Regions from separate parts of the Pseudoalteromonas sp. Cn5-37 genome, predicted to be linked through region 3. Evidence: predicted binding sites of a transcription regulator. Region 3 holds the regulator's gene; each other region holds the start of a gene.
The links. Region 3 encodes sigma-54, which starts transcription at its own class of promoters, with help from an activator protein. Its sites were predicted from a motif close to GTTGGCACGNNNNTNGNNT; they were not measured.
Positions count from the first base shown of each region.

Region 1 (7,895 bases), on a different contig from region 3:
AACCGCGGAAGGTGCAATGCAAGAATCTACTAACATTTTGCAGCGAATGCGTGAGCTTGCGCTGCAATCTGCAAATGGCTCAAACTCAAAAGAAGATAGAGATGCATTGCAAAAAGAAGTCAGTGCTTTACAAACAGAGTTAACTCGTATTGCGGAGACAACTTCATTTGGTGGGCAGCAATTATTAGATGGGAGCTATGGGACTAAATCATTTCAAGTCGGTGCCAATGCTAATGAGCTTATTAATGTGTCGTTAAAAAGTGTTGCAGCAGATGAGATTGGTGGTAAATATGCAGCTAGTAGTACAGCTGGTAGTGTTTTTGGCGCAGTTGCTGCTAATAGTGCTGTATATGGTAAGTCCACTGCAGACGAAACATTAACTATTACATCTGCAGGCGAAGCTGAAGCGGTTACTATTGATGCGGGCTCTAGTGCAACGGATGCAGCTAGTAAGATTAATGCATCTGATACGAGTGTTTTTGCAGAAGCGGTCAGTAAAGTTGATTTTAGTCTCGGGGCTACATCAACGGGTAAATTGACAATAGGTGATCATGAAATAGATGTATCTGGAACTACTGCTGAAATAGCTGCGAAGTTAAGTGGCCTTGGCTACGATGCCACTGATAGCGGTACTGCCGTGCAGCTAAATGTAAGTGGAGTAGATGGTGTTTCTCTAAGTGTTACTGGTGCAGATGGTGTTTTTGATGTAAGAGGGGGCACTACTGCTATAACTGATGGTACAACATCTACTGTAACTTCAGGCATAGAGTTTTCTGGAAACAATTCATTTACTGTGGCGGGTGGTACTGAAGTTACAGGCGCAGTCACTGGAGCCGCAGCAGACTCAATGGTTGATGAGATTGATATTTCAACGCAAGCAGGTTCTCAGAAAGCTTTGTCAATAATCGATTCAGCGATTTCATCTATAGATGGTCAAAGAGCTGATTTAGGTGCGGTTCAAAACCGCTTTAGTCATACAATCAGTAACTTGGCCAATGTTGCTGAAAACGTATCTGCATCTCGTAGTCGCATTCAAGATACTGATTTTGCGACTGAAACTGCGCAGATGACTAAAAATCAAATCTTGCAACAAGCGGGTACATCAATTCTGTCGCAGGCGAATCAAATACCGCAAGCTGCAATTAGCTTGTTAGGTGGTTAATTAAAGTTATAGTTTATATACGAAAAGCGCACTGGTTGCGCTTTTTTATTGCCTAACATTAAAATAGGTAGGCGGTAATTTGCTCAGTGCTCTTTTATCGCTAATTTCTTATTTTTCATTGAAGTTTACAGCGCCTCTTAACCTCTTTGTAACTAATTCACCTAAAAGCTTTTTGCACAGAGAGAAAAATGAGGAAAAAATGGGGGGATACGACTTAAGAGAAAAAAGTAGAATTTTTTAAATAAAAAAATAAGTAAAATCAGTTTGTTAATCTGGAAAGCTCAAATAAAATCCATTTTTTTTAAAAAAAGTCTAAAGATAAATTCTCAGCTGCCGTTAACTTAACCAGTACGGAGCTTGAGCATACAATTGTGAAAGTTCTTGGTTAAATCAACACAGTTATATTACGTAAGTAATCAGGAGTTTTATCATGGCTTTATCAGTAAATACAAATGTATCTTCATTAAATGCTCAGCGTAACTTGAACAAATCAGGTCAAGGCCTAGCAACCTCAATGGAGCGTTTAGCATCAGGCATGCGTATCAATAGCGCAAAAGATGATGCGGCAGGTTTACAAATTTCAAACCGTTTAACATCACAAGTAAATGGCTTAGCCGTAGCACAACGTAATGCCAATGATGGTATTTCGATCGCGCAAACAGCAGAAGGTGCGATGAATGAATCAACTAATATACTTCAGCGTATGCGTGAACTAGCACTACAATCTGCAAACGGTTCAAACTCTAAAGAAGATAGAGATTCACTACAAAAAGAAGTGTCTGCATTACAAACAGAACTAACTCGAATTGCAGAAACAACTTCGTTTGGTGGGCAGCAATTGCTTGATGGTAGTTTTGGAACTAAATCATTTCAAATCGGAGCGAATGCAAACGAGACTATTAATGTTTCGCTTAAAGATGTATCGGCAGATAAACTTGGTGGTAAATATGCAACTAGTAGTACAGCTGGTAGTGTTTTTGGCGCAGTTGCTGCTAATAGTGCTGTATATGGTAAGTCCACTGCAGACGAAACATTAACTATTACATCTGCAGGTGTAGCCGAAACGGTTACTATTGATGCAGGCTCTAGTGCAACGGATGCAGCTAGCAAGATTAATGCATCTGATACTAGTATTTTTGCAGAAGCGGTCAGTAAAGTTGATTTTAGTCTCGGGGCTACATCAACGGGTAAATTGACAATAGGTGATCATGAAATAGATGTATCTGGAACTACTGCTGAAATAGCTGCGAAGTTAAGTGACCTTGGCTACGATGCCACTGATAGCGGTACTGCCGTGCAGCTAAATGTAAGTGGAGTAGATGGTGTTTCTCTAAGTGTTACTGGTGCAGATGGTGTTTTTGATGTAAGAGGGGGCACTACCGCTATAGTTGATGGTACAACGTCTACTGTAACTTCAGGCATAGAGTTTTCTGGAAACAATTCATTTACTGTGGCGGGTGGTACTGAAGTTACAGGCGCAGTCACTGGAACAGCAGCAGACTCAATGGTTGATAAGATTGATATTTCAACGCAAGCTGGTTCTCAGAAAGCTTTATCAATAATCGATTCGGCGATTTCATCTATAGATGGCCAGAGAGCTGATTTAGGTGCGATTCAAAATCGTTTTGGTCATACAATCAGTAATCTTGCAAACATCTCTGAAAACGTATCTGCTTCACGTAGTCGTATTCAAGATACTGACTTTGCAACAGAAACTGCGCAAATGACTAAAAACCAAATCTTGCAACAAGCGGGTACATCAATCTTGTCGCAAGCGAACCAGTTACCACAAGCAGCGCTTAGCTTAATTGGTTAATAGTGTGATTAGTACAACAACTAATGGTTAAGTCAGCATTAGTTAACTAAAATAAAAAGGAGATAGGCTTACGCTAATCTCCTTTTGTTGCATTAGCTATAGGGTAAAATGTTAAGGAGGCGTTATGAGTGCAATAACCCAAAACCCTGATTTTGCAGTGGCTCCACAAAAAGCGGATGACAAGCTAGCTGCGAGCCCGCAACTGACAGCAACGGCGATTGATGAATCAAATAAAACGGACAGTAGACTTCAACAACAAACACAGCAAAATTATCAACAAGCGCAGCGTAAATTGGACGAAAGCGCTGATAAAGACGAGCTAGGCCGTGAGCAGCTTGAGAAAATGGCGCAACAATTGCAAGATTTCATGGGCGAAATGAATCGTAGTTTGCAGTTTCAAGTAGATGAAGATTCAGGCCGTGATGTTATTAAAGTGGTTGATAAAAACAGTGGTGAGCTAATAAAGCAATACCCATCTGAAGAAGTGTTAAGCTTAGTGGCTAAGCTTTCTGAAACTGCGGGTTTTTTAATTGATCAAACTGTTTAAAGTTTTTTGTTAAGTTAAATGTGTAATGTGAGGAAGTGTTATGGCTATTTCATTTAATGGTTTAGGTTCAGGTTTAGCAGTATCAGATATTGTTGATGCGTTAGTTAGCGCTGAAAGTACCCCTTTTACTTCACGTTTAAACAACAAAGAAGCCACGTTAACTACAGATATTTCAGCTGCAGGTGCACTAAAATCAGCGCTTGAAAAACTGCAAACCTCGATGGAGGCACTAGGCGAAGTTGATAACTACCAAAAACGTAGTATTTCTGGTAGTGATGATTTTGTAACACTAAGCTCAGATAAAGAGGCTCAGCCTGGTGGTTATAATGTAAAAGTAAACAATCTTGCGACTGAACATAAATTGATGTCAAGTGCATTTGCAGAAGATGCCGCAGTTGGTGAAGGGACGTTAACTATAGCGTCAGGTGAGAATAGTTTTGATATTGATGTGTCAGATACTGCAACTTTGTCTGAAATTCGTGATGCGATTAATGACAGTAAAGATAACGACAGTGTAACAGCAACGATTATTACCGACGATAATGGCCAGCATTTAGTTTTATCCGCAAAAAATAGTGGTGTTGAAAACGCAATAAAAGTTACAGCAACTGATGCTGATGGCGATAATACTGACGCGGCAGGTTTATCGGCTCTAGCCTATGACACAGATGCAGGGGTGACAAACATTAGTGAAGTAATTGCTGCAATAGACGCTTCAATTACCATAGATGGTAATTTAACAGTTACTAGCAGTGATAACGAGTTTGCAAATGTTATTGACGGTGTAACGATTACCGCCAAAAAAGCACATGGCACTGATGACGATGATAGCACGTTAAAAATTACTGAAAATAACAATAATATTAAAGCAGGCTTAAACAGTTTTATTGAAAGTTATAACGAATTACTTGAGCTTAGTAATAATTTAGGTAAATCAGGTGAAGACGGCGCTGGTGTGATGGCTGGTGATTCTATGCTTCGTGGGGTAATGTCAAAACTCCGTCAGCAATTAACCAGTGAAGTAACCCTGAGTGATGGCAGTAGTTTGTCGTTATCAAAACTCGGGGTTGAAGCAGACCGTTACGGTAAATTAAGCCTAGACACAGAACGCCTAAACGAGCAAGTCGAAGCAGATGTAGACCTAGTGCAGGAGTTCTTTATAGGTGAAAATGAAGACGAGGGCGGTTTTGCACAGTCTTTTGATGAGCTAATGAGCTTTTATACAGACTCAGATGGTATTGTTCAAAACAGAATTGACAGTAAACAAACCCAGTTAGATGGCTTAGATGATGAGCGAATTGATTTTGCAAGAAAAATGGAGTCGTTAGAGTCTCGTTTATACGCACAGTACAATAGCATGGATTTACTTGTAGCCCAGATGAACTCAACCAGTAGCTATGTGCAAGCGCAGCTTGATAATATGCCAGGGGTTGTTAAGCAAAGTAAATAATTGATTAGTCTATTTTCTTATCGGTATTTAGGCGCCAACTCTTTTGGCGCTTTTTTGCTTTTGGTTCATAAACGATCTATTTAGTAAATATTTTACTTTGTTTGAATAGAAGTACAAAAACCAATTCACTATCTACAACCGCGACTTTATTTTTCACAATTGATATAGCGCTAATAACGCGTTTATATAACTGAGTATGTCAAAAGCAACTAAACGAAAATTAGCGTTTAGTTGCTTTATATTTAGAAATAGCTTTTTGTGATTTACGCTGGTTGATTAACTCGGCCTGAGTTTTATCTCTCGCGTTTTTAAGTCTAGCTGTAGCGGCTAAAATTTTAGCTTGTATAGCTAATAACTCTTTTTCTTGAGGTGGTGTTTCACTCTCACACCAATGTTTTAACTCTTGGTCAATAGCTATTAACGTTTGGCTTGCCAGCTCAATATCTGTTTTATCTATGTGCTCTGATAATGCAATGAGTAATTCATTCAGAGCGTTATAATTCGGCATTATTGCTCAGCTTTAGGTATGCGCTCTTCGAGCGGAATAGAATCCCACCCTTCTTTTATTTCTTTAACGATACGGATAACATCATCTACTGCTGCAATGTCGTTGTTTACATTTGCTTCAGTTAACCTGCGTTGGCAAAAGTCGTACAGCGATAGTAGGTTGCTAGAGATATCCCCGCCATGCTCAAAATTGAGTGCATCTTGTAGAGCACCGAATAATAAAATGCAGGTAGAAATATTTTCACCTTTTTTTTCAAATTCTTTACGCTCAATAAAGCCTTTAGTTGCTGCTAAGCGTCCGATAATATTGCTGAAAATCAAATTGATCTGCTCATAAGGAGACATTTCATTAATGTTGCTAACGCTAACTTGACTGTACTTTTTTATCGATATATGTGCCATGAGAAAATCCTATATTAAAAACACCGATTCATAAAAATAGATAAGCAATATTAATGCCATTGATGTTATCTTTCTTTGAGCATTTCTATAGAGATTATAGCAACGAGTATAGAATATTTTAAAATTCAAACAGGCTAAATTTGTAAGTTAATTCTTTAGTATTAAATTTTAGTGCTAAGTGACTATTTTTTGGCGTTGATGTCAATAAATTGCCGCTTAGCGCTTGCATCCCTCCTAAACTCGCTTACAATTTAGAAATTAACTAACCTCGTGGTAACTGTGGTTCGCCAATAATGATCTTAATTTTAGACAATAATAATAATCGTGCGATAGGTTTACATGCAGCACTTACCTTCATTGGTGAAACTGCACAATTAGTTGATGAGACTTCATTACAGTCTTTTTGTGAAAAACATCAACAGCAAGAATGCATGGTCATTCTTGGTGCTTTACAGCAGCTAAATCACGAGGCTGTGATCAAACAGTTTCCTGCCATTCCGTTTTTATTAATTGGTGAAACACTCAAACCGCTGCTAAGCATTGCTAATGTAGTTGGTTTAATTTGTGAACCGTTTAACCATGACGTAACTACTCAGCTATTACATGATTGTCAGCAATATCAGCGCATGCTACCGGGTGACCATAAACAAGCTAAATCTAACAAATCATTTGATGGTTTAGTCGGTGAAACCGAAGCTGTAAAAGATGTGCGCTTTTTAATTGAGCAAGTAGCAAAAACCGATGCCAATGTGCTGATCTTAGGTGAGTCAGGCACAGGTAAAGAAGTTGTTGCACGTAACGTTCATTTACTCTCTAAACGCAATACAGGGCCATTTGTGCCGGTAAACTGTGGTGCTATTCCTGGTGAACTACTTGAAAGTGAGCTATTTGGCCATGAAAAGGGGGCCTTTACGGGTGCTATTTCTGCACGCAAAGGGCGCTTTGAATTAGCGCAAGGCGGCACGCTGTTTCTAGATGAAATAGGTGATATGCCTTTGCAAATGCAGGTTAAACTACTACGTGTGTTGCAAGAGCGTAGCTATGAGCGAGTAGGGGGTACTAAGCCTATTCAAGCTGATGTACGCATTATTGCAGCGACTCACCGTAACCTTGAAGAGATGATTGAAAAGGGCGACTTCCGTGAAGACCTTTTTTATCGCTTAAACGTGTTTCCAATTGAAAATCCTTCGCTTAGTGAGCGTGCTGACGACATTCCTTTGCTGTTAAAAGAGTTAATGCGTCGTGTTAATGAGCAAAGTGGCACAACGGCCAAATTCACTGAGCGTGCGATTCAAAGCTTAAAAGAACATGCGTGGCCGGGGAATATTCGTGAACTTGCTAACTTAGTTGAGCGCATGGTGATCATGTTCCCTGATAAAGTAGTTGATGTGCCAGACCTACCAGCTAAATATCGTTATATCGAAGTTGAGGCCTATGAGCCTGAGTACCCTGAAGAGTTGATGGAGCGAGATGCTTTCAACGATATTTTCAGTACCGGCTTTAGTGATTACGATGATGAAGAACCTGAAGTACCAGCAACAACGGCTGACTCAGGTTTATTACCAGATGAAGGAATTGAGCTCAAAGAGTATCTTGCTGAGCTAGAAATTAGCTTAATCAGCCAAGCATTAGAGCGCTATGATTACGTTGTTGCACGTGCAGCAGAAATTTTAGGTGTTAGGCGCACCACACTGGTCGAAAAAATGAAGAAATACAACCTAACGCGTGACTAATAGTTAAGAGCAGGTTTTAGGCAAAAATTAACTAAGTACTATGGTTATTACGCCTATAGAATGGGCTGTGTCTTTATTTATAGGCGCTAAACTTACGAGCGCGCTCACCGTCTTTCATTCGGGGTCTGCTGTGGTAATAAATCACTAAAAGCTTTTTGCACAAAGAGAAAATAATGAGGAACAAATGAGAAACCAAGCCCTTTCTCTTAATATTTAAAGCGCAATATTCCTTTAACCTATTTGTGAATCAGGCTCTTAATACTTTTACCACCAAGGTA
Region 1 is NZ_JAKGBA010000007.1:142,714-150,608, reverse strand. It holds gene L1266_RS11420 (flagellin) at 1-1,162, shown strand, start outside; gene L1266_RS11415 (flagellin) at 1,593-2,978, shown strand; gene L1266_RS11410 (flagellar protein FlaG) at 3,103-3,525, shown strand; gene fliD (flagellar filament capping protein FliD) at 3,566-4,975, shown strand; gene L1266_RS11400 (hypothetical protein) at 5,196-5,483, opposite strand; gene fliS (flagellar export chaperone FliS) at 5,483-5,884, opposite strand; gene L1266_RS11390 (sigma-54 dependent transcriptional regulator) at 6,178-7,617, shown strand.
Region 1: fliS (flagellar export chaperone FliS) is a predicted target of sigma-54. The motif match lies at 5,927-5,945, and genes of this name have one in related genera.

Region 2 (7,895 bases), on a different contig from region 3:
CTCCCCTTATGCCTTGCGGTGTTACCTTGGGGAATTTTATGTGGCTCGTTAGCAGTTCAAAATGGCTTCAGTGCCCTAGAAACACAAGCTATGTCGTTATTGGTATTTGCAGGCTCAGCACAGCTCGTTGCGATTGAATTAATGGCCGGCAATACGCCGCTTTTAACTATTTTATTTACCACACTCATTATTAGCTCTCGGCACTTTTTGTATGGTTTAGCTATTCGCCATAAAGTCATAGATCAACCCTTTCGTTGGCGACTGTCAGTGAGTTTTGTACTAACCGATGAATTATTTGCTTTTTCGCACCATCGCAAAGCGTACCGAACGAAAGTACGCCTTATTTATGCACTCAGTGCCGGGTTTAGTTTTTATATTGCCTGGAATATCTGGACCTTACTAGGTATTGTCGCAGGAAGCCTCCTTCCCGATTTAACACACCTAGGGCTTGATTTCGCCATCGCAGCCACGTTTATTGCTTTAGTTATTCCGGGAGTAAAGAACCTTGCAACACTGGCTACAGTGATCACCGCTGGCGTTGTTGCAACGCTATTAAAAAATCAGGGCTTTCAACTTTGGCTTGTCACTGCGGCCCTTATCGCTATGACAGTGGGTTATCTAATTAGTCGCTGGCAAGCAAAAGAGGAGCATACACAATGATGACCACCATTTTATTAATGGCGTGTATCACCTTCTTCACACGTTACTTATTTTTGCACCGTGCATTACCGTTTAAAGTCGGCCCAAAAATGCAGCAATTCTTAAGTTTTAGCGCCCCAGCAGTACTCACCGCAATTTGGGTGCCCATTGTATTTATTAATGACGAAGGGATAAATCTAGATTGGCAAAATCCCTATCTAAGCGCTGCTGTTGTGTCTGTTATCGTGGCCTATAAAACACATAACATATACTACACAACACTGGCAGGGATGGGATTGTTTATAATTTTAAGTTAGCTGCGATGCTTAACGCCAAGTAAGAAAAACCGCTGATTAAAATTTACCCTTTTAGAAAAATGCCAAGCAAGTTAGAATCAATGCAACAATAATAAAAAGTTATCATTATGAGCGAATTTCACCAACTTTCTGCCACCAGCCTACAAGGCCAAACCGTTGACTTTTCTGATTTTGAAAACAAGGTTGTGCTTGTTGTAAATACCGCAAGTAAATGCGGTTTCACTCCACAATATGAAGGCTTACAAGCACTGCATGAAAAGTATCATGAGCAAGGCTTAGTAATAATTGGTTTTCCATGTAACCAGTTTGGCAAACAAGAACCAGGTGATGCAAAAGAAATTAAAGAAGGCTGCCTTATTAACTATGGCGTTAGCTTTTTAATGATGAGCAAAGTCGATGTGAATGGCGAACATGCTCACCCTGTTTTTAGATACCTAAAATCAGAATTACCGGGGTTTATCACCCGCAAAATAAAATGGAACTTCACCAAATTTTTAATTGGTAAAGATGGCAAGGCCATTAAGCGATATGCGCCACTGACAAAACCTGAACAGCTAGAGTCAGACATCGCAGCTGCACTGGGCAAATAACAAAGTCTAAAAGCAATAAAGAGGCAAATTGCCTCTTTATCTAAATTTATGCTTAGTCGTTCAAGTACTCGTCAAAGTCGTCATCGCCTAAGTTTCTGCGCAAGCGTTTTTGTTCAAGATAGTCTTCCAACTTCTTCTTTACGCGTTGCTTTTTCTTGTCGTGTTGATTACGCCCGACCATTTCGTACTCGTCTTCAACAAAATCGTCATCTAGCGCGTCATAACTAAATGTCTTACCCACAACCCACTCCATAAAGTGTTTGAGACCAATTCTTGAGATTAAAATTTGCTCGATGAATTGGCAAAGATTAAAAAGCTCAGTAGTAATTTAGTATCTAAAAAACCACCAAAATAAAGCCATACACCCATGCTAAATAGGTCATATGTCAATATTGTGAATAAATAGCGCTAAATTTGATTTCTGAAAAGTGAGAGTTTTTTATCGTTTCGATAAGAGTCATTTATGCATGTGTGTTTTTTAGTTAATTTGACTAAAAAGTGGTTAAAAAATTATTGACCGCAATTTTCAAAAAATCATAAAAACACATCAAACCATTGAATTAATTGAACTTATAAATTATGGCATTCAATTTGATTATGTATTTGTGTCATTTCAAACAGGAAAGAAAAAAATGAAAAAGTTATTGTTAGTAAGTTCTTTATTTATCGCTACCAGCGCAATGGCTCATAACGATAATGATACAAATATTTCATTCAGCGGTGAGCAGTGTGATGTTGAATTTATAAATGATGTACGCATCACACCAAGCGAGTTAGAAGTCTACACAGCCGATAATCGCACTATGAAAATCATCGATCAGCACACTTTATATATCGATGGTCAAGGCGTATCGCTTGATGCTTCACAACAGCAAGCAATTGCAGATTACTCAGACAGCTTACGCAGCCAACTTCCTGAAGTCGCCAATATCGCACTTGATGGCGTAAAAATAGCAGGCGTAGCAATTGAAGAAGTATCAAATGCTTTCAATATTGATGGCCTAAACGACATTTCAGAATTAATGGACGATATCAGTGTAGAAGTGCAAAACGCCTTCTATCAGCAAGGTGCGTTTACCATGGGTCAGCAAAATTTCGAAAAATTTGGCCAAAACTTTGAAGACCAATTCGATGAGCAAATCGAATCGGCTGTCGAGTCAGCCATGATGCAATCGATGGGCAGCATTTTAATTGCGCTAGGTTCTGAGCTTTTAGGTTCAGGTGGCGACATGGATGAGTTTGAGCAACGTATGGAAAACATGGGCGCACAAATAGAAGCACGCGTAGAAACACAGGCAGCTCAACTTGAAGAACGTGCAGATGCATTATGCGGCAGCTTTGCAGATATCGCTCATAAAGAACAAGAATTAGTGGTACTAGTACCACAACTAAAAGAGTACCAACTATTTACTTTCAAACAGAATGCAGAGTAATTGACTAATTAACATCCCTGAACCAAAACAATTGGTCCTTTCGCGCAGAGCCTGCTCTGCGCTTTTTTATTTTTTGGCCAGCACAGTCAATTGCGATAACGTTTTAATCGCCTGCTCTAAGTTTTCAGACCAAGGCAAGCCATAACTTAAACGAAAACAGCTACGGTACTTTTTACCCGCTGAGAATATCAACCCCGGAGTAATACTGATCCCCGCCTCTAGTGCCAGATGAAATAACTTTACCGCATCATATTGGCTACCAAGGTCAACCCAGATAACACAGCCCCCTTGCGGGTTACTTATACGCGCACAACTTGGCATATATTGCTGCAGGCACCAAATCATACGTTCTTTATTGGTACTTAAGCGCTGTCTAAGCAAACGAATGTTACGGTCGTACTCACCGCTAGCTATAAACTCATACAAGGTCCACTGGTTTATAAGTGGCGCAGAGCAACTAAGCGCGCGTTTGTGTCGCCTTGCTTGTTCTGCAAACTTACCGGCAATGATCCAACCAATGCGGTAACTAGGTGCGGCTGTTTTTGAAAACGACGCGCAGGTGATCACTAAGCCCTTTTTTGAATAAGCTTGTGCAGGCGTGGCGCGCTTAGCTGTAAAATGTAAGTCGCCATAGACATCATCCTCAATAAGCACCACGTCACGCTGCTCTAAAAGTGCCACTAATTGCTCACGCTTGGCATCAGGCATAAAACTGCCAACTGGGTTATTTAATGAGGTTGAAAACACACAGGCTTTTATATCATGCTCATCGAGTGCTTGAGCCAAATCATCTAGCCATATTCCTTCATCGGGGCACAGCGGTATTTCCAGAGCCTTTAAGCCTAAGCTTTCAATTAATTCGATAATGCCAAAATAACAAGGCGACTCGATAGCAATAACATCACCGGGTTTAGCGATACACTTAAGGGCAATCGCCAGTGCCTCTTGAGCACCATTGGTGATCACTAATTCATCGCTATCAACCCCAATGCCAAAATCCAAATAGCGATGAATGAGTTGTTTTTTAAGTGGTGCAAAGCCATCCATCGGCCCGTAATTAATTGCCGATGCGCCAGCTAATGTCATGACTCGGCGCATTGTTCGTGCCAGTGCTTTATCTGTCGGTGCAGCAGCCACAGGGTTGGCGATACCAAATGGCACCACATTAGCTTTGTGGATAGCGCTGTAGACTTGCTCAATCAAGCCTTGCTTATTGACTGTGGTAGGCTCTCGACTGAGCCTAACTCGCTTTGGTCGAGACTGATTTAACTGTGATGACTTTAAAAAGTACCCTGACTTTTCTCTGGCTTCGATCAGCCCTTGCCCTTCAAGTAATTGATACGCTTGCTTTACAGTAGGAATACTGATGTTGAGCTTGTCTGCCATTTTTCTGAGCGAAGGTAACTTTTCACCCGGTAATAACGAACCTTGCAAGCAAAGATCTCTAACTAGCTGAATAACTTGTTGATATAAGAACTCACTGTTACTACGACTGATAACTTGTGACATAGCCCACCAAACTGTATAGGTTGCATTTCGAGTTTTCTGTATATGTTAAGTATACAGAAGAGGATTAAAATGAACATACTTTCAATTTTTGGGTACTAACTATGAAAAGCGCCGCTCTCTACCTTGCTACAGTACTGATCTGGGGATCGACTTGGCTAGCTATTGAGTTTCAACTGGGTGATGTTGCTGTTGAGGTCTCTTTATTTTATCGCTTTGCCATTGCAGCCATTTTAATGTGGGCCTTTGTGCTGGTAAAAAAACTCCCTATGCAATATTCACTGCGCGATCACGGATTTTTTGCATTATTGGCTTTATTTAACTTTGGTTTAAATTATTTAGTGCTGTATTGGGCGCAGAACTATCTCACCTCAGCAATGGCCTCAATTGCCTTTTCGATGTTGCTATTAATGAACATTATTAACACCCGCTTGTTCTTCGCAAAACCAATTGCGAAACGAATTTACTTTGGTGCTTTACTCGGTGTAATGGGTATTGCCAGCTTGTTTTGGCCACAAATTCAGCAATTCGACTTGAGTAATGGTGCGTTGGTCGGGTTACTACTTGCGCTGTCTGGGACCTTTGTGGCTTCATTGGGGAATATGGTCAGTGTTCGAAACTCTCAGCGTAATATTGGCGTACTTCAAGGCAATGCCTGGGGTATGTTATACAGCGCTTTAGGGCTAGCAGCTTATGTTTTAGTAAGCAACGTTGAGCTGACATTGAATGCCCCAACCAGCTATTGGGTATCGCTCTTCTATTTAGCAGTATTTGGTACCGTAATCGCATTTGCTTGTTACTTCGCGCTACTTAAAAATATCGGCCCTGAGCGAGCAAGCTATGTAATCGTATTATTCCCACTGGTTGCAGTGGTCTTAAGTACTTTATTTGAAGGATTTGAATGGCAAGCAAATACCTTTATGGGTTTTAGCCTAGTGTTATTCGGTAATGCTATCGTGCTGACTCCAACTCGACAAATTAAAGCATTTTTTGCTGCACGTAATCTGCAGCAAAAAAGCTCCGTCCCCAGTTAGAAGTGACTATGTCGCCTCTAACACCAAGCGCTGGCAAATTTTGCCGGCGCTTTTTTATGGCACATGAAAACGAAGTGCTTGTTTGTGAATCTTAACTTTAGCCGGAGTAAAACCAACGAGCTCACCATCGGCTTCTATAGCCAGCCCTTTCGTGGTGACCTCGGCAGTCGTTAACCGGGTATATTCCAGCGCGTGCAAACTATGATGCTTTACGAGTAGTAAATACAAAAAGCTGAGCAGGTTTTTCAACAAGCCGCCAGCTGGCATGCAGTAGCAATCAAGCAGACCATCATTTAACTTTGCCCGAGGGGCAATCTTTAAGCCACCACCAAAGTAATGATGATTAGCAAAAATCGTCGCTAAATTACTGTAGTTGAGTGCTTTACCATTAAACTCACCCTGAAGTGATCGTGCCCGAAATGAAAATAGCTGTTTGATGCCCTGCCAAGTGTAGCCAAACGAGCTGAAACTTCCGGCTTTATTTAGTTGCGTCACGACTTCAGCGTCAAACCCTATTCCCGCCACATTAATAAAATAGCGCTGATTGATTTGTCCAACATCGATTAATTCTGTACGGCTATTAAAAACAGCCTCATACCAAGCCTGTTTTTTACACGTAAAGCCACGCGCAAAATCATTTCCTGTGCCTGCTGGAATTAACGCGATAGAACAGCGACTCGACATTAATGCATTAACAGCTAAATGCAGCGTCCCATCACCACCAATCACCACAACTTGACTCTGGTTTTTAGCCAAATGCGCAATATCAGCGCAATCATTCTCAAACTTGCCTGTGGTTAAATACAATTTAGGCTCAATCTGCCTTTTTTTACATTCTTTTAGTAGCCAATCAACACTGTTTTTATGATTTTTTTTGTCACTTGGCTTTATTATTATCAACATCAACGGTTACTTCTTTTCTTGCATGGCAAAAATACCACGCTCGTTCAAATTATATTAATCTGAATAATTAGTCACTTTCTCACTCTAAAAACGCATAAATAAAAACAGCAAAAGCTAAAAACCTTTATTTACTTATACTTCAACGCAAACACAATTGCATAAGCATGCAGCACAATGTGTATTTAAAAACTTAACCCCATGTTAATAAAAGGCTTTTGGATTAGAAAAAGTTATCCGACAGACTCAATTTTTATCGTTTTATTTTTGTCCAGTTTGATTGCAAAATACTCACGTTTTCAACCAAACACAACCCGGAGCAAAGTAATGAACCTAATTAATACATTAAACCAAAACGCTGCAACTCATGTTGCCGTAAAACCAACAAACCGCAAAGCAAAAATGTTGGCAAAACTAAATCGCTACGGCAAAAAGTTAGCTCTTGGCGGCGCAGTACAACACAAGTAATCCCCAACCATGGTTACTTTATCGGTGCAGTAAACACCCAACCACTAACGAAGATCCTTCTTTAGCTCCTCCGTTTACTGCCCCAACCCCCTTCTTCTAAGTTAAAAACAGCAAATAATTAAACCTTTTTACAAAAAACACCCTCTTTACGCTCAAAAAACAAGCAAACAAACTTTTTCCTATTTACACAGCCGATTCAGCTAAGTATTATTCTCGCATCACGATGTGGAGAGATGGCAGAGTGGTCGAATGCACCGGTCTTGAAAACCGGCAGGGGTTTGTAGCCCCTCTAGGGTTCAAATCCCTATCTCTCCACCACTTATTTTTATTTGTTGATTTATTTCAGCAAATTACAATCAGAATTATGCGCTGGAGAGGTGGCCGAGTGGCCGAAGGCGCTCCCCTGCTAAGGGAGTATAGGGTTTGTAGCTCTATCGAGGGTTCGAATCCCTCCTTCTCCACCATTTTATTATTAAAAACCGCTTTTTAGCGGTTTTTTTATGTCCGAAAACTTGCACTCCTCATTATATTTCATGCATGCTAAGTATCTATTTGCTACACAAAGTGATGCTATGTTTCGTTTTGCATTTTTTACTCTTGCTCTATTTGCCAGCACCAACAGTCAAGCCACTATTTATAAGTGCATGATTGACGGGGTTGCCACCTTTACAGAGCAGCCTTGTGGTAAAGATGCAGCAATAGTAAAAATTGCACCACCACCCGCAAGTAACCAACCCCCAGCCACAGAGCAGCCGCCAAATCCGCAAAAGCCTGCAGACTTAAGTGTTGAAGATTATTTAAAAATCCAGAAAGCCGATCGCGAAATAGACCGCCTTCAGTTAGAGATCAAAGAACTACAAAAACAGCAGAGTGAGCGCATTGGTAAACTCAGTAATATGACACAAGATGCCGCAAACAGGTTAGGCGCAGCGTCTATTGATGATGCTATTAGCAAACAAAGCGAACGTATTAATGCTTATTATAAAAGCCAAATAGCCATTCTCGAAA
Region 2 is NZ_JAKGBA010000012.1:66,006-73,900, forward strand. It holds gene L1266_RS14290 (AzlC family ABC transporter permease) at 1-660, shown strand, start outside; gene L1266_RS14295 (AzlD domain-containing protein) at 657-956, shown strand; gene L1266_RS14300 (glutathione peroxidase) at 1,064-1,546, shown strand; gene L1266_RS14305 (PA3496 family putative envelope integrity protein) at 1,599-1,787, opposite strand; gene L1266_RS14310 (YggN family protein) at 2,179-2,979, shown strand; gene L1266_RS14315 (aminotransferase-like domain-containing protein) at 3,046-4,488, opposite strand; gene L1266_RS14320 (DMT family transporter) at 4,590-5,519, shown strand; gene L1266_RS14325 (diacylglycerol/lipid kinase family protein) at 5,574-6,422, opposite strand; gene L1266_RS14330 (hypothetical protein) at 6,747-6,887, shown strand; tRNA gene L1266_RS14335 (tRNA-Ser) at 7,115-7,205, shown strand; tRNA gene L1266_RS14340 (tRNA-Ser) at 7,259-7,351, shown strand; gene L1266_RS14345 (DUF4124 domain-containing protein) at 7,460-7,895, shown strand, end outside.
Region 2: L1266_RS14310 (YggN family protein) is a predicted target of sigma-54. The motif match lies at 2,125-2,143, and genes of this name have one in related genera.

Region 3 (7,895 bases):
ACGTAGTCAGCTTCTTTTGGAATGCCATGCTTAAAACCAAACGACATAAACGTAATAATCAGTTTTTTATCTTTCTTACCTAAAATCTTTTCACGAATTGATTCTGCTAACTGATGAACACTCAAATCAGTGGTATCAATCATAAAGTCAGCGCGGGTGATCAGCACATCAAGCAGGATTTTTTCTTGTTTAATGGCAAGATCAAGCGGTAAAGAATCAATCGATAATGGATGCAAACGGCGAGTTTCAGAAAAACGCTTGATTAGGGTTTGATCATCACTATCTAGGTAGAATAGTGTTGGGTTAGCAAAACCTGGCAGGTACTCAAGAATATCATTAAACTCTTGCTGCTCTTTCGGTAAGTTACGTACGTCGATACTGACGGCAATTTTGTCATAATTATCAGAAACACTTCGCACGAGCGAAGGCAGTAGGTTGACAGGAATATTATCAACACAGTAGTAGCCTAAGTCTTCAAGAACTCGTAAAGCGACCGATTTCCCCGAGCCTGAGCGACCGCTGATAATTATTAATTCCATTTATGCCTCTGATGCAATTACTTGAAATAGTTGCTGATCGCTTGTAGCACTTCGCAACTGTTTACAAAAATCTTTATCTTTAAGTCTATCAGCAATTGTTGACAAGGTCTTCAAGTGCAACTGGCAATCGCCATCTGGTACGATGAGTGCCACAAAAATATCAACGGGACGATTGTCTATCGCATCAAAATTGATGGGAGATTCACTGACAATAATAAATGCATGAGGTTCATCAGCACCACTCATTCGACCGTGGGGAATAGCTATTCCTCGGCCGATACCTGTACTACCTAACTTTTCCCTGTTCAGAAAAGCATCTAGGATATCTTGTTGAGATAAATGAGGAAACTGCTGGTGAGCTAACTCGCTAATATACTCAAGAATTCTTTTTTTGCTATTAAAAAGGACCGCAGCTTTGCTGCAGTCCTGATTAGTAAGTGAACTAAGTTTCATAATTTAATGTCGAGCTAATTTCTCTTTATGCTTAATGACTTGGCGATCAAGTTTATCGATCAATGAGTCAATTGCTGCGTACATATCTTGATGTTCTGTAGAAGCGAACAACTCGCCTCCGTTTACATGTAAAGTTGCTTCTGCTTTTTGGCTTAATTTTTCTACATCTAAAATGACATGAACATTATTAATATGATCAAAATGCCTTTCTAGTTTTGCGAACTTAGTGTTTACATAGTCTCTTAATGAATCAGTGACTTCTACGTGACGACCAGTTAAATTTAGTTGCATAAGCATTTTCCTTCTATGTAAAACGTCTAAATCAGACTTTTACGCTGATTAGACGGAGGTATTGCTAGAGACTCACGATATTTTGCAATTGTACGTCTAGCTACTTTAATTCCTTGCTCAGCCAATATATCTGCAATTTTGCTATCACTCAATGGTTTAACCGAGTTTTCTGCAGCAACTAACTTCTTGATTAAAGCGCGAATTGCTGTAGAAGAGCACTCACCACCATTTTCGGTGCTGACATGGCTTGAGAAGAAATATTTCAACTCAAAAATTCCCCTTGGGGTATGCATATATTTTTGTGTTGTAACCCGAGAAATCGTCGATTCATGCATTTCGACCATTTCAGCGACATCGTTTAGCACCATTGGCTTCATTGCTTCTGGGCCATGTTCAAAGAAAGCTTGCTGTTGTTGCACGATACAGTTGGTCACTTTTAGTAAAGTATCGTTACGGCTTTCTAAGCTCTTAATAAACCACTTTGCTTCTTGTAAGTGAGAACGAATAAATTGGCTGTCGCTACTTGATTTAACAGAGCGAGACATCGCTGCATATTGGCTATTCACTCTAATTTTTGGCATACAATCTGGGTTTAACTCGACTACCCAGCGGCCTTTCACTTTTTTCACTGATACATCGGGTATGACGTACTCAGATTCTTCGCGTACTATGCTATCCGCAGGCTTAGGATTTAAGCTGTGAATGAGCGTCATCACTTCTTTAAGCTCGTTTTCTTTAAGCTTAGTCTTTTTCATTAAAGTGCGATAGTCGCGACTTGCTAATAATTCGATATGCTCAGATAAAACCATTTTAGTTTCAGCTAAATATGGCGTATTGGCATCGAATTGACGAAGTTGTATACACAGGCACTCTTGTAAACTTCGGGCGCCGATACCAACTGGATCGAATAACTGTATTCTTTTTAAGACAGCTTCAACTTCATCGAGTTCGATTTCTTCTTCATCATTATTTTGATTAAAGCTTTCGACAATATCTTCGCAGCTAACCGTTAAAATACCTGAGTCATCGATAGCTTCAACGATGGCAACGGCAATCGCTTCATCGGTAGGACTAAATGGTGTGAGCTGTAGTTGCCACATTAAATATTCTTGCAGTGTTTCTGTTGAAGCACCTTGGTAAATAGACTCGTCTTCAGGCATTGGCCCAGACGATGTTGATGGGGCGGCACTCATGTACTCATCCCACGTAACATCCATAGCTAAGTCATCGCTAACCGTATCCTTACTCAGAGCATCACTGCTTTCTTGCTCGAATTCGCTAGGTGCTTCGTCGGCAGACGCGCTGACTTGTACATCGTCAGACTCCGCTTTTTGCTCATTCTTACCGATGCTTTCTTCGTTGTAATCCGCTTCTTCCACTTCAAGCAGAGGATTACTATCAAGCGCTTCTTGAATTTCTTGCTGGAGATCCAATGTACTGAGCTGCAACAAGCGAATGGCTTGTTGCAGTTGTGGAGTCATTGTAAGTTGCTGGCCCATGCGCAGCTGTAATGATTGCCTCATGTATCCCTAACAATCCTTTTTAAGTTATCGGTAACGGTGAGGACACTGTTATCGATTTATTGTCATTGTATAAGTCTAGCAGATGCTCTAGTCGGTGGCGTAATGGTTACAGCCTGAATTGCTCGCCTAGATAAACATCACGTACAGTTTGGTCAGCTAATACGTGCTCAGGTGTCCCTGATGCAATTAGCTCCCCATGAGAAACAATGTAGGCTTTTTCACAAACATCAAGGGTTTCTCGAACATTATGGTCAGTAATAAGTACACCAATACCACGATTTTTTAGGTGCTCAATAATTTTCTTTATATCTAACACCGAAATAGGATCAACACCAGCAAAAGGCTCATCTAAAAGGATAAATTTAGGATTAGCGGCTAATGCACGTGCAATTTCAACGCGGCGTCGTTCACCACCTGACAGTGCCATACCTTGGCTATCGCGAATATGTTGAATGCTAAATTCATCTAATAAGTTGTTAAGCGTCTCTTCGCGCGTTGTTTTGTTAAGATCTTTGCGGGTCTCTAATATGGCCATCAAGTTTTGGTAAACTGTTAATTTTCGAAAAATAGACGACTCTTGTGGTAGATAACCAATACCTAAGCGCGCACGGCTGTGCATTGGCAAAAGCGTGATATCGTTATCATCGATGCTTATTTTTCCTTTGTCGCTTGGTACGAGGCCTACAATCATATAGAAGGTCGTTGTTTTACCTGCACCATTTGGCCCTAACAAGCCAACAATACTGCCCGCTTCAACTTCAAGACCGACATTTTTAACCACTTGGCGGCCTTTGTAGCTTTTAGCTAAAAGCTCTGCTTTTAATGTGCTCATGGTTGGCCTTTATCGTCTTTTTTATTTTCTACAGGCACTAAAATAGTGTGTACACGATCTGTTGAGTTTTCGTCTTTTTCTGCGCTGATCAGCTGTTGAGCCATATCATAGGTAATGCTTTTTGCCGTTACTTTTTGACCCGCTTGAGTGACTTCAGCTTCGCCATTGAGTGTTAAGAAGCGTTTCGCAACATCATAACGAACTTCTTCGGCGCTGGCACTCATCACGGTACCATCAGCTTGCTTTTCTTCGAAGTAAGCTGGTTTGCCTGTAGCGATAATTAATTCGACTGTACCTTCGGTGTCACCGCCATGTGCCTCAAGTCGCTCTGCTGTAATGCGACGATCACCATGCACGATCTCTACGTTACCTTCGAATATGCCAACGCCATCTTTTAGTTTACCGACTTGGCGATCTGAGCTAATGCTAATTTGAGCGCCTGTTTGCTCGGCAGCTGCGCCCGAAAAGGCAATTAATAAGCTTGGGATCAGGAGTAATTTCTTCAGTTTATTGGTCATAGTATATGGTTCGTGTATGGTTAGTTAACTCAACAATTTCGGCTTTTAAATCGGCTTTTAAGCCTTTACCGGTAATTTTTAAATTCGGTCCTGTTAGTGTTACAGGTTGCTTTGAAAACATCGTCATTTTATCAATGTCGACATTAATATTTTCTGCTTTTATGTCTTCGATCATACCGTTATGGGTTAAGTTTTTAGCAACTACATCCCCTTCAAAAATCAGCTGATCATTTTCGTATAAAGTAGCTTCTTTGGCTCTTACTTGCCAAACTTGCTGATCGCTATAAATAGTAAAAATAGGTTGTTCAAAAAAGGTAAACCCTAATTGTTGATACAACTCCATTTTTGCAGCTGCCACTTTATGACTAATTTTACCTTGCTCGTCATAAGCTGTTTGCTTTAGAGCAACGGCAGTGTAATCAGGTGTTGCGATGATCTCGTCTTCACTAGTTATTGTATCAGTTGACTGGTTAAAGTACGGGTACCATAACCACACCATGCAACAGACAAAAACAATACTCAGTAAAATACGGGCTATATTCATGCGCTGGTACCATCGCTAGTTAACGGCTTGCCGTTTTCTAACATCAGTAAATCAGTTAATTCACGCACGGCTCCAAAGCCACCCGGTAATAATGTGGTGTAATGAGCCAGCTTCTTGATAAGCGGGTGTGCATCGTTTACTGCGACAGCAAAGCCAACTTTTTCCATAACTGGTAAGTCTGGACCATCATCACCAATATAGGCAATCTGTTCATCTGTCAGCCCCAGTTTATCCTTTAACTCTTGATAAGCAATCAGCTTATCTTCTTGTCCCTGATAAATGTGCTGAACTGTTAGGCTAGTCATTCGCTGCTGAACTATTTGTGAATGGCGGCCAGTAATCACTGCCACTTCAAAGCCACTATTAATGAGTGCTTTAATACCAAAACCATCTTTAGTATTGAATGCTTTAAGCTCTTCGCCATTATTACCCAAATAAATTCGACCATCAGAAAAAACACCATCAATATCACAGATTAATAGTTTTATTTTTTGAGCACGCTGACTCACATCAGGGCTCAGGGGCTGGTATAGTTCGGCGAATGTCATTGCTTAGAGAACTCCTGCTTTTAATAAGTCTTGCATATTAAGGGCACCAATTGGTGTGTTGCTTTGATCCACCACAATTAAACCATTAATACGTTTATGCTCCATAATATTTAAAGCTTCAGCCGCAAGCATGTCAGGGCGAGCCGTTGTGCATGAACGGGTCATCACTTGGCTAATTGCCGTGTTATGGATATCGATGCGCTGTTCTAAAATACGGCGTAAGTCACCATCAGTGAATAACCCGGCTAACTTTTCATCTGCACCAATCACTGCGGTCATACCAAGGCCTTTGGCTGACATTTCAATCAATGCATCTTTGATGCTTTGGGTTTCGCTAACGATTGGCGTTGCGTCGCCTGCGTGCATCACATCATCTAATGTAAGTAATAAACGTTTACCTAAGCTGCCACCAGGGTGCGAAAGTGCAAAATCGTCGGCAGTGAAACCTCGGGTTTCTAGTAGCGCAACCGCCATTGCATCGCCCATAACCAAGGTTGCAGTGGTGCTTGCCGTTGGGGCAAGGCCTAACGGACACGCTTCTTGGCTAACTTTGATGCACACATGAACATCAGACAGTTTTGCCATTGTTGAGTCTGGGTTGCCTGTTAACGAAATCATTTTTGCGCCAATGCGCTTAATAACAGGGATAATACTGAGTACTTCGCTGGTCTCACCTGAATTTGAAATACACATCACCACATCGTCGCGGGTGATCATGCCTAAATCACCGTGGCTAGCTTCGCCAGGATGAACAAAAAATGCCGGAGTGCCAGTACTTGCAAGGGTTGCAGCAATTTTATTACCTACATGGCCAGACTTGCCCATACCAATCACAATAATACGACCTGTACATTGGAACATTAATTGGCAAGCATTATCGAAATCTTGATTTATATATTGCTCAATTTCTTGTAAAGCTTGTGCTTCAATTTCGAGTACGCGCTTACCCTGCGCGATAAAGCTAGGTTGTGTCATTAATTATCCTACTTGGCTGAAAATATAGCCCTGATATGCAATAAATGCGACTAACAGTAAGCCACCTTCTACTCTATTGATACGACGAGCACCTTTAAAGTTCAATGACATGGCAATCAATACAACGGTTGCTGCAATCATGATAAGTGCATCGCGGTTTGCCGCAGAAGGGTCAATAATTGATGGGTTGATAATACCCGCAAGTGGTAATACGGCGAGTAAATTGAAAATGTTTGAGCCAACGATATTACCAAGCGCTAAATCGTCTTCGTTTTTTAATACCCCTGCAATACAGGCTGCCAGCTCTGGTAAGCTGGTGCCAATAGCAATTATGGTTAAGCCTATTACAAGGTCTGATAGACCAAAATATTTTGCGATATCAACGGCTGATTCAACTAAAAAGTGTGAACTGACTGGTAATAAAATCATGCCGATGATTAACCAAAATATGGCTGATTTAGTGCTGACATCGTTCGGAACATCTTCACATGCTTCGCTGACAAATGGGTCATCTTGGTTTTTAGCACGCAGAGACACAATAACTAAGCCACCAATGAACACCGCAAAGGCAATCATCAATGCAATGCCTTCAGCGAACGAAAAATAGTTATCTGAGAACACATACCAAGCGGCTACTGAGATTAACAGTACCAGCGGCATTTCGCGTTTGAGTGTCATTGAAGATACTGAAAGAGGGCGCAGTAAAGCTGTGACACCAAGTACAAGTAAGATGTTAGTAATGTTAGAGCCGACCGCATTACCTACCGCAGTATCTGTTTTACCGGCAAGTGCCGCTGATGCAGATACCATCATTTCAGGCGCAGATGAGCCCATAGCAACAACGGTTAAACCAATGATTAGGGTGGGGATCCCCATATTTTTTGCCAGTGCAGCCGCCCCATAAACAAACCGATCAGCACTCCAGACGAGTGCAGCAAAGCCAATAATTAAAATGACAAAAGAAGTCACCATTGTGATACGCCAACATTACTTATACAGATGACTGCAAATAGTAACAAAAGCGAGCCTGAAAGTATAAGTAAAAGAATGGGCTGGCAAGCATAAAGCGTGCTTGGTAAGGAAACTAAATTTCAGGTGTCGTTAAGCTCTTTACAGCTAGCTTTAGAATTTATTGATAGAAAATATTACAAAATTTTACGATTTGTTTTTTCCATCTTGACTAAAAAACCCTTAAAATGGCAAAACTAGTGAAAAACGTTATGGAGAGCGACTTGTCGCAATCAATAGTAGAAATCAAGGATGTAACCTTTTCACGGGGCGATAGAATCATATATAAAAATATGAGTTTTAACATTCCGAAAGGCAAGATTACCGCTATCATGGGACCGAGCGGCATTGGTAAAACCACCATGTTACGCTTAATTGGCGGTCAGCTGAAGCCTGACTCTGGTGACATTTTATTTGAAGGCAAAAGCATTCCTAGCATGACTCGCAAGGAACTTTACGCCGCCCGTACCAAAATGAGCATGCTGTTTCAAAGCGGCGCTTTATTTACCGATATGTCAGTGTTTGACAATATCGCCTTTCCTTTGCGCGAACATACTCAGCTTAGCGAAGATTTAATCCGCCTTGTTGTTTTAATGAAATTACAAGCTGTTGGCCTGCGTGGTGCACAAGATTTAATGCCGTCTGAGCTTTCGGGTGGTATGGC
Region 3 is NZ_JAKGBA010000023.1:26,409-34,303, reverse strand. It holds gene rapZ (RNase adapter RapZ) at 1-539, opposite strand, end outside; gene ptsN (PTS IIA-like nitrogen regulatory protein PtsN) at 540-992, opposite strand; gene hpf (ribosome hibernation promoting factor) at 996-1,283, opposite strand; gene L1266_RS17895 (RNA polymerase factor sigma-54) at 1,310-2,806, opposite strand; gene lptB (LPS export ABC transporter ATP-binding protein) at 2,913-3,638, opposite strand; gene lptA (lipopolysaccharide transport periplasmic protein LptA) at 3,635-4,156, opposite strand; gene lptC (LPS export ABC transporter periplasmic protein LptC) at 4,146-4,700, opposite strand; gene kdsC (3-deoxy-manno-octulosonate-8-phosphatase KdsC) at 4,697-5,248, opposite strand; gene L1266_RS17870 (KpsF/GutQ family sugar-phosphate isomerase) at 5,252-6,223, opposite strand; gene L1266_RS17865 (calcium/sodium antiporter) at 6,227-7,195, opposite strand; gene L1266_RS17860 (ATP-binding cassette domain-containing protein) at 7,444-7,895, shown strand, end outside.